One region of the Streptomyces sp. NPDC002181 genome, then DNA from elsewhere that is predicted to be linked to it. Evidence: riboswitches for the same ligand, from Rfam matches in the RefSeq annotation. Region 1 holds a riboswitch; the other holds the start of a gene.
What was found. A riboswitch is a leader RNA that binds a small molecule or an ion and turns the genes downstream of it on or off. The one in region 1 is predicted to bind ZMP and ZTP.

Region 2: linked by a shared signal. The riboswitch ahead of glyA (serine hydroxymethyltransferase) and the one ahead of ACFYXV_RS08430 (bifunctional 5,10-methylenetetrahydrofolate dehydrogenase/5,10-methenyltetrahydrofolate cyclohydrolase) in region 1 are both predicted to bind ZMP and ZTP.

What each region holds. Positions count from the first base shown of each region.
Region 1 is NZ_JBIASC010000002.1:490,342-495,283, forward strand. It holds gene ACFYXV_RS08425 (NADH:flavin oxidoreductase/NADH oxidase family protein) at 1-438, opposite strand, end outside; gene ACFYXV_RS08430 (bifunctional 5,10-methylenetetrahydrofolate dehydrogenase/5,10-methenyltetrahydrofolate cyclohydrolase) at 591-1,436, opposite strand; ZMP/ZTP riboswitch at 1,557-1,654, opposite strand; gene ACFYXV_RS08435 (class I SAM-dependent methyltransferase) at 1,762-2,523, shown strand; gene ACFYXV_RS08440 (RNA polymerase sigma factor) at 2,751-4,343, shown strand; gene ACFYXV_RS08445 (SRPBCC family protein) at 4,514-4,942, opposite strand, start outside.
Region 2 is NZ_JBIASC010000001.1:935,649-940,590, reverse strand. It holds gene ACFYXV_RS04320 (glutathionylspermidine synthase family protein) at 1-505, shown strand, start outside; gene rocD (ornithine--oxo-acid transaminase) at 552-1,760, opposite strand; ZMP/ZTP riboswitch at 1,919-2,009, shown strand; gene glyA (serine hydroxymethyltransferase) at 2,045-3,313, shown strand; gene trpS (tryptophan--tRNA ligase) at 3,457-4,470, shown strand; gene ACFYXV_RS04300 (2'-5' RNA ligase family protein) at 4,569-4,942, shown strand, end outside.

The DNA.
Region 1 (4,942 bases):
GGGGCGGGCGAAGCGCTTGGTGTGCTTGCCGAGGCTCACCCCGATGTCGGAGGGAGCCCAGGCCGTGCCGGGCATCTCGGAGCCGACCTGCCGGCCCGGGTGGTTGATCTGCATCCAGACCCGGCCGCCGCCGGCGGACGCGGCCTCGGCCCAGCGGCGGAAGGGGTCGAGCGGGGAGCGGGCGTCGAGGACGATGGTGCCCGGCGCGGTCAGCGCCCGGCGGTCGACCATCACGTTCCCGGTGATCAGCAGGCCGGCGCCGCCCCGCGCCCAGCGGCGGTAGAGGAGCTCGATGCGCTGGTCGGGGAGCTGGCCGGCCCCGGCGAGGCTCTCCTCCATGGCCGCCTTCGCCAGGCGGTTCGGCAGGGTGGCGCCGCCCGGCAGCTCCAGTGGCGTGAACAGGTCCATCGGCAGTTCCCCCCAGGAAACGTGTTGCACGTGTCATCCCGCGCCCCGGCGCAAAGATACCGCCCGCTGCCCGGCGCCCGTCAGGCTCCGTACGGAAGAATCCGGACACCCCCGGAACGCGGAACGCCCCGGGGCCGAAGCCCCGGGGCGCATCCGTACGGGGCCCTCCCCGCGGGTGGCGGTCAGAGGTCCGCGAGCTCCAGACCGGCCTGCGCGGCGGCCGCCCAGACGGTCTGCTCCAGCAGGACGGCGATGGTCATCGGGCCGACGCCGCCCGGGACCGGGGTGATCAGCGAGGCGCGGGCGGCGGCCGACTCGAAGTGGACGTCGCCGACGTTGCCCTCGTTGTAGCCGGCGTCCAGGACGACGGCGCCGGGCTTGATGTCCTCGCCGCGGATGAATTCGGCCTTGCCCACGGCGGCGACCAGCACGTCGGCCTGGCGCACGATCGAGGGGAGGTCCACGGTGCGGGAGTGGCAGTAGGTGACGGTGGCGTTCTGCTCCAGCAGCAGCATGCCGGCCGGCTTGCCCAGGATCGCGCTGCGGCCGACGACCACGGCGTGCTTGCCGGTCAGGTCCACGTCGTACTCGGCGAGGAGGCGCATGATGCCGCCGGGGGTGCAGGAGACGAAGCCCGGCAGCCCGAAGCCCATGGCGGCGAAGGAGTGCATGGTGACGCCGTCGACGTCCTTGCCCGGGGCGATGGCCTCGAAGGCGGCGCGCTCGTCGATGTGGTGCGGGACCGGGTGCTGGAGCAGGATCCCGCTGATCTCCGGGTCCTCGGACAGGGCGGTGAGGGCGGCGACGAGCTCCTGCGTCGTCGTGGACGCCGGCAGCTCCACGTGGCGGGAGGTGATCCCGGCCTTGGCACAGCGGTTCTGCTTCATCTTCACGTACGTCACGGACGCCGGGTCCTCGCCGACCAGCACGGTCGCGAGGCAGGGGGCGGTGCCGGTGCGCTCGGTGATCTTCGCCGCGAGTACGGCGGTCTGCTCCGAGATGCGGCGGGCGAGGGCGGTGCCGTCCATCAGCCGGGCGGAGCCGCCGTCGGCGGCAGTGGCGGTGGGGGTGGCGGTCTGGGCAGTCGTCACGGGGTCTCCTGGGCGTCGCTGCGGATCGCGGTGCGCGGATTCGCGTGTCGCGGTGTCGCGGTTCGCCCAGGCGCGCGGCAGGAGACGTACGTGCGGACATACGCCGGGCCGCTCCCCGGTGGTGATCCACCCGAACGCCAGTCACGGCCCGCCTCCACTCTAATGGACCCCGTCCGGGTGTGCGGTGGCGCGCGGCGGCCCCGATCCGCAGGATCCGGTCAAACCGGTGGATCACCGGCGCCACTCCTGGGACGATCGAGACATGACACGCACTTTCGACCATCTCGTCGCCGAGGCCGAGTCCGTTTCGGTGGACGGATGGGACTTCTCCTGGCTGGACGGGCGGGCCACCGAGCAGCGCCCCTCCTGGGGCTACCAGCGGCTGCTCGGCGAGCGCCTCGCCCGGGTCCGCTCCGCCCTCGACATCCAGACGGGCGGCGGGGAGGTGCTGGCCGGGGCGGGGCCGCTGCCCCCGCTGACGGCGGCCACCGAGTCCTGGCCGCCGAACATCGACAAGGCGACCCGGCTCCTGCACCCGCTGGGCGCGGTGGTGGTCGCGGACGCCGACGAGCCGCCGCTGCCGTTCGGCGACGCGGCCTTCGACCTGGTCGCGAGCCGCCACCCGGTGACCATCTGGTGGGAGGAGATCGCCCGGGTCCTGCGTCCGGGCGGGACGTACCTCTCGCAGCAGGTCGGGCCGGCGAGCGTCTTCGAGCTCGTCGAGTACTTCCTCGGACCCCAGCCGGAGGAGGTCCGGCGCGGCCGCCACCCCGACGACGCCGTCTCGGACGCCGGCAGGGCCGGACTCGAAGTGGTGGATCTGCGCTCCGAAAGACTGCGCACGGAGTTCCACGACATCGGGGCCGTGATCTACTTTCTCCGGAAGGTGATCTGGATGGTGCCCGGCTTCACGGTCGGGCAGTACCGGGACCGGTTGCGCGAGCTCCACGAACAGATCGAACGTGACGGCCCGTTCGTGGCACATACCGCCCGTTTCCTCATCGAGGCTCGCAAAACGGGCTGACGGAAACGGGGGGCGCGGACGCGGACGGATCCACGGCCGAATGGTTGCGCGCCCACAGCGTGGCGCAGGTCACTCAATTCAGCGCGTAACGAATCGACTCGGGCATGCGATGAACCGACAGGTGTCCTCGCGCGGCCCCGGAATACAGACCCCCCTCGGGTCTGTTTCCCGAGTCCGCGCGATGATGTCCCGCCCACTCCCTATCTGTTCGCAACGAGAGGCTCCTTGTGTCGCTCAGCCCGTCCCGTACGTTCCCTCCGGAGATCGCCGAATCGGAGGCCCTCGTCGCGCTCGTCGAGCGCGGCCGCGAGCAGGGTCACATCAACGGTGACGACGTGCGCCAGGCCTTCGAGGCCGGCCGCATCCCGGTGGACCAGTGGAAGCGGGTCCTGCGCAGCCTGAACCAGGTCCTGGACGAGGAGGGTGTCGCGCTGCACGTCAGCGCCGCCCCCGCCACGAAGGCTGCCGCGAAGAAGCCCCGCAAGGCGGCCGCCGCGCCTGCCCGCACCGTGACCAAGAAGGCGGCCGCCGCGCCGCGCCCCATCGGTGCGCGCAAGGCCTCGGCCACCAGCGCGGCCCCCGCCACCGCGGCGGCGATATCCGCTTCGCCGGCCGCGGCCACCGAGGACGAGGTGACGGCCGACGCCGTCGCCGAGCCGAAGAAGCGGACGGTCAAGAAGACCGCCGCCAAGAAGACCGCGGTGAAGAAGACCGCCGCCGCGGCCAAGAAGACCAGCGCCAAGGACGCCGACGAGGGCGAGACCCCGGCCGCCGAGGGTGAGGACTGGGCCGCCGAGGACCTCGTCGACGAGGTCGAGGAAGAGGCCCCCAAGGCCGGCGGCACCCAGGGCTTCGTCCTGTCCGACGACGACGAGGACGACGCCCCGGCGCAGACGGTCATGGTGGCCGGCGCCACCGCCGACCCCGTCAAGGACTACCTGAAGCTGATCGGCAAGGTGCCGCTCCTCAACGCCGAGCAGGAGGTCGAGCTCGCCAAGCGCATCGAGGCGGGTCTCTTCTCCGAGTACAAGCTCGAAGAGGAGGAGGACCACAAGCCCGCGTTCAAGCGCGAGCTGGAGATCCTCGTCGAGGACGGCCGCCGCGCCAAGAACCACCTGCTGGAGGCCAACCTCCGCCTCGTGGTCTCGCTGGCCAAGCGCTACACCGGCCGCGGCATGCTCTTCCTGGACCTGATCCAGGAGGGCAACGTCGGCCTGATCCGCGCCGTGGAGAAGTTCGACTACACCAAGGGCTTCAAGTTCTCCACGTACGCGACCTGGTGGATCCGGCAGGCGATCACGCGCGCCATGGCCGACCAGTCGCGCACGATCCGCATCCCCGTCCACATGGTCGAGATCATCAACAAGCTGGCGCGCGTGCAGCGCCAGATGCTCCAGGACCTCGGCCGGGAGCCCACTCCGGAGGAGCTGGGCAAGGAACTCGACATGACCCCCGAGAAGGTCATCGAGGTCCAGAAGTACGGCCGCGAGCCGATCTCCCTGCACACCCCGCTGGGTGAGGAGGGCGACAGCGAGTTCGGTGACCTCATCGAGGACTCCGAGGCGGTCGTGCCGGCCGACGCGGTGTCGTTCACCTTCCTCCAGGAGCAGCTCCAGTCGATCCTGGGGACGCTCTCGGAGCGTGAGGCGGGCGTCGTCTCGATGCGTTACGGCCTGAACGACGGCCAGCCGAAGACCCTGGACGAGATCGGCCGCGTGTACGGGGTCACCCGTGAGCGCATCCGCCAGATCGAGTCCAAGACCATGTCGAAGCTGCGCCACCCGTCGCGTTCGCAGGTGCTGCGCGACTACCTCGACTAAGCCGTCCGCCGGGCCGTCCGCGCCCTGCGGGCCAGTCGCAAGACCGGCCCGCGGGGCGTGAACGGCAAGGTGGGCGCCCTGAGGGGCCGGACAGCCCGCGTCGTACGGCGCCGCGTCGCAGAACACGACGCGTGCCGCCGGTACGTCGCGGGCTTTCGCGTGCGCCGCCCTCAGTTCTCCAGGAGGTGCTTCAGCATCTCCTCGTCGCGCGGCATCTCCTTGCGGGCGTGCGGCTTGATCACGAGCGGGGCGATGACCCTGCCGATGCCGCGGCCCTCGAAGTCGAGGTCGAGGGTGACGCGCGAGCGCTTGCCGCCGTCGAGGGGTTCGATGGTGCCGTGCACCTCGCCGCGCACCGGTCCGCCGATGCCCCGGACGTGCCAGCTGCGCGGCCGGTCGAGCTCCGTGACCTGCATGGTCATCGGGAACTCCCGCTTGCCCATGCGCCGGGTGATGACGGCCTTCGATCCGACGTGGACGGGTGCCCCGTCGAGCGGGCGGGCGGAAACGGCACTGTCCTGCCACTCCGGCAGGCGCGTCGGGTCCGTCACGTAGTCGAAGACGTCTTCGGGACTGCGGGAAATGTCGATGCTCTTCCT
Region 2 (4,942 bases), on a different contig from region 1:
CTTCATCCGCAGCTGCTTCAAGCTCTACCCGTGGGAATGGCTGGCCACCGACCCCTTCGGCCCGCAGGTCCTCGGCACTTACGACCACGGCGGCGGCTCCGGGACCACCACCTGGATCGAGCCGTTGTGGAAGATGCTGCTGTCGAACAAGGCACTGCTGGCGATCCTGTGGGAGCTCTTCCCGGAGCACCCGAACCTGCTGCCCGCCTACCTGGACGGCCCGCGCGAGCTCGCCGGGACCACCGGGTACGCGGCGAAGCCGCTGCTGGGCCGCGAGGGCGCCGGGGTCACCCTGCACCCGGCGGGCGGCGGCGAGCCGTTCACTCCGGAGGAGGGGGAGTCGTACGTCTTCCAGGGCCTGGCCCCGCTCCCCGACTTCGACGGCAACCGCGTGGTGCTCGGCGCCTGGGTCGTCGAGGAGGAGGCCGCGGGCCTGGGCATCCGGGAATCGGCGGGCCCGGTCACGGACGAGTACGCCCGCTTCCTCCCGCACGTCATCCTGTAGCGCCGTCGCGGGCGCGGCCGGAGCGGCCGCACCCGCGACGGAGGGGTCAGCCCGCGGCCAGGACCTCGCGCAGCTGGTCCAGGCCCCAGTCCAGGTCCTCCTTGGAGATCACCAGCGGGGGCGCGATGCGGATCGTCGACCCGTGCGTGTCCTTGACCAGCACGCCCCGCTCCATCAGCGCCTCGGAGATCTGCCGGCCCGTGCCGTGCGCCGGGTCGATGTCCACGCCCGCCCACAGTCCCCGCCCGCGTACGGCGGTCACCGCGCCCCCGCCGACCAGCAGGTTCAGCTCCCGGTGCAGGTGGTCACCGAGCTCGGCGGCGTGCTGCTGGTGCTCGCCGGAGCGCAGCATCGCGATCACCTCCAGGGCGACCGCGCAGGCCAGCGGGTTGCCGCCGAAGGTGGAGCCGTGCTCGCCGGGCCGGAACACCCCGAGCACGTCCCGGTCGGCGACGACGGCCGAGACCGGGACCACGCCGCCGCCCAGCGCCTTGCCGAGGATGTACACGTCCGGCACGACGTCCTCGTGCTCGCACGCGAAGGTCCTGCCGGTCCGGCCCAGCCCCGACTGGATCTCGTCCGCCATGAACAGCACGTTCCGCTCGCGCGTGAGCTCCCGTACGCCCTGCAGGTAGCCGGGCGGCGGCACGAGCACCCCGGCCTCGCCCTGGATCGGCTCCAGCAGCACGGCCACGGTGTTCGCCGTGACGGCCGCCGCCAGCGCGGTCAGGTCCCCGTACGGGACGATCTCGAACCCCGGGGTGTAGGGCCCGTAGTGGTCGCGCGCCTCGTGGTCCGTCGAGAAGCTCACGATGGTCGTCGTACGGCCGTGGAAGTTGTTGGCCGCGACCACGATCTTGGCCTGGCCGTCCGGCACGCCCTTGACCTCGTATCCCCACTTGCGGGCGGTCTTCACCGCCGTCTCCACGGCCTCCGCGCCCGTGTTCATCGGCAGCACCGTCTCCTTGCCGCACAGGGCGGCGAGTTCGCGGCAGAAATCGGCGAACCGGTCGTGGTGGAAGGCCCGCGAGGTGAGCGTGACCCGTTCCAGCTGCGCCTTGGCCGCATCGATCAGACGGCGGTTGCCGTGGCCGAAGTTGAGCGCCGAGTAGCCCGCGAGCATGTCCAGGAACCGGCGGCCCTCCACGTCGGTCATCCACGCGCCTTCCGCGGACGCCACGACGACGGGCAGCGGGTGGTAGTTGTGCGCGCTGTGCGCCTCGGCGGAGCGCAGGGCTTCAGCAGTTGTCGACACGGGGTCTCCGATCGTCGGTGCGGGCGGGTTGGACGTGACGAGGGCGATGGAGGCGACGGGGGTGGCGTCACCTGCGTCACGTCACCTTGTATACGGCTATACGTCGCTCGTATACCGGACGGGGAAACCTTTCTTGTGGACCGCCCGCTAAGGTGGGCGGTACGCACGGCGACTGGCGTACGGAGAACCAACTCCGGGGGAGTCGTGCGCGCACGACCGCATACAGGGCCGCTCGCCTGGGCCTCGCGGGGACGAGATCTGACATCGACCCCGGAGGAGCCGCCATGAGCGCGAGCCGCCACCCCGCCCTGACCGCAGTCGACCCCGAGCTGGCGTCCTTCGTCGCCGCCGAGGAAACCCTGCAGGCGCAGACCCTGCGCCTGATCCCCAGCGAGAACTACGTGTCCGCCGCCGTGCTCGAAGCCTCGGGCACCGTGCTGCAGAACAAGTACAGCGAGGGCTACCCGGGCCGCCGCTACTACGAGGGCCAGCAGAACATCGACCGCGTCGAGGCGCTGGCCGTCGAGCGGGCCAAGGGCCTGTTCGGGGTGGACCACGCCAACGTCCAGCCGTACTCCGGCTCCCCGGCGAACCTCGCCGTGTACCTGGCCTTCGCGAAGCCGGGCGACACGGTGATGGGCATGGCCCTGCCGATGGGCGGCCACCTGACGCACGGCTGGGGGGTCTCGGCGACGGGGTCCTGGTTCCGGGGCGTGCAGTACGGGGTGTCCGCCGGGACCGGCCTGATCGACTACGACGCCGTGCGCGAGCTCGCGCTGGCGGAGCGGCCGAAGATCATCTTCTGTGGCGGTACGGCGCTGCCGCGCACGATCGACTTCGAGGCGTTCTCCTCGATCGCCCGGGAGGCGGGCTCGGTCCTCGTCGCCGACGTGGCGCACATCGCCGGCCTGATCGCGGGCGGGGCGCACCCCTCGCCGGTCGGGCACGTGGACGTGGTCTCCACGACCACGCACAAGACGCTGCGCGGGCCGCGGGGCGCGATGCTGATGTGCAGGGAGGAGCACGCGAAGGCCATCGACAAGGCGGTCTTCCCGGGCCTCCAGGGCGGCCCGCACAACCAGACGACGGCGGGCATCGCGGTGGCCCTGCACGAGGCGGCCCAGCCCTCGTTCGTGACGTACGCGCACGCGGTGGTCGCCAACGCCAAGGCGCTGGCGGCGGCGCTGCTGGACCGGGGCTTCGACCTGGTGTCGGGCGGTACGGACAACCACCTGATCCTCATGGACCTCACCTCGCGGGGGGTGCCGGGCAAGGTGGCGGCCAAGGCGCTGGACCGGGCGGGGATCGTCGTGAACTACAACACCGTCCCCTTCGACCCCCGCAAGCCGTTCGACCCGTCGGGCATCCGCATCGGCACGCCGTCGCTGACCTCGCGGGGCCTGGGAACGGAGCACATGCCGGTGGTGGCGGAGTGGATCTCCCGGGCGGTCGACGCCGCCGCGAAGTCGGACGAGCCGGCCCTCGCCGCGATCCGCGCGGAGGTCGCCGACCTCATGGCGGCCCACCCCGCCCCGGGCCTCCCGCTCGCCTGACCGGCCCCCTCCCCGGGGCTTGGGGGGTGTCCGGAGGATCATGGCCTGGCCCGGCCATGATCCGCCGGACACCCCCCTGGGCCCCGGAGGGTTTCCGGACGGGTGCGGACCGGTGGGGCCGCCGTACCTGAGAGAATGAAGCCATGGCTTCTGATCGTCCTCGCGCGCTCTCCGGCATCCAGCCCACCTCCGGCTCGTTCCACCTCGGGAACTACCTCGGAGCCATCCGCCAGTACGTCGCCCTCCAGGAGACGCACGACGCGTTCTACATGGTCGTCGACCTGCACGCGATCACCATGCCGCAGGATCCGAAGGATCTGCGCGCCAATACCCGCCTCTCCGCGGCCCAGCTGCTCGCCGCCGGCCTCGACCCGGACCGCTGCACGCTCTTCATCCAGAGCCACGTCCCCGAGCACGCGCAGCTCGGCTGGGTCATGAACTGCATCACCGGCTTCGGCGAGGCCAGCCGGATGACCCAGTTCAAGGACAAGTCCGCCAAGGGCGGCGTCAACAGCGCCAGCGTCGGCCTCTTCACGTACCCGATCCTCCAGGTCGCCGACATCCTGCTCTACCAGGCGAACGCCGTCCCGGTCGGCGAGGACCAGCGCCAGCACATCGAGCTGACGCGCGACCTGGCCGAGCGCTTCAACCAGCGCTACGGCCAGACCTTCACGGTCCCGGCCGCGCACATCGTCAAGGAGGTCGCGAAGATCTACGACCTCCAGGACCCCTCGATCAAGATGTCGAAGTCCGCGTCCTCCCCCAAGGGCCTGATCAACCTCCTCGACGAGCCCAAGGTCACCGAGAAGAAGATCAAGAGCGCGGTCACCGACACCGAGGCCGTGATCCGTTTCGACACCGAGAACAAGCCCGGCGTCAGCAACCTGCTCACGATCTACTCCACCCTCACGGGGGAGTCCGTCACGGACCTCGAAGCCCGCTACGAGGGCAAGGGCTACGGCGCGCTCAAGACGGACCTGGCCGGCGTGATGGTCGATTTCGTCACACCGTTCAAGCAGCGCACCCAGGAGTACCTGGACGACCCGGAGACCCTGGATTCCATCCTGGCCAAGGGCGCGGAGAAGGCCCGCGCGGTCGCCGCCGAGACCCTGGCGCAGGCCTACGACCGCCTCGGTCTGGTGCCCGCCAAGCACTGAGGCCCGGAGGCCCTGGCAATCCGGGGGGTGCTGGCCCCACACTGGGTCGGCAGGACCCGTACGCAACCCGTACACACCAGACGACGGAGGAGACATACGTGGGGACCGTAACGCTCGGCGTTTCGATCGCGGTCCCGGAGCCGTACGGCAGCCGGCTGCAGCAGCTGCGCGCCGGCTTCGGGGACGCTGCCGCGCACGGCATCCCCACGCATGTCACCCTCGTCCCGCCCACCGAGGTGGAGGCGGACCGGCTGCCGGAGATCAGGGCCCACCTGGCCGAGGTCGCGGCCGCCTTCGGCCCCTTCGGGATGCGGCTGGAGGGGACGGGAACCTTCCGCCCGGTCTCGCCGGTCGTCTTCGTCCAGGTCGTCGAAGGCGGTACGGGCTGCACCCGGCTCCAGGGCCTGGTCCGCGACCCGGACGGGCCGCTCAGCCGGGAGCTGGCGTTCCCGTACCACCCGCACGTCACGGT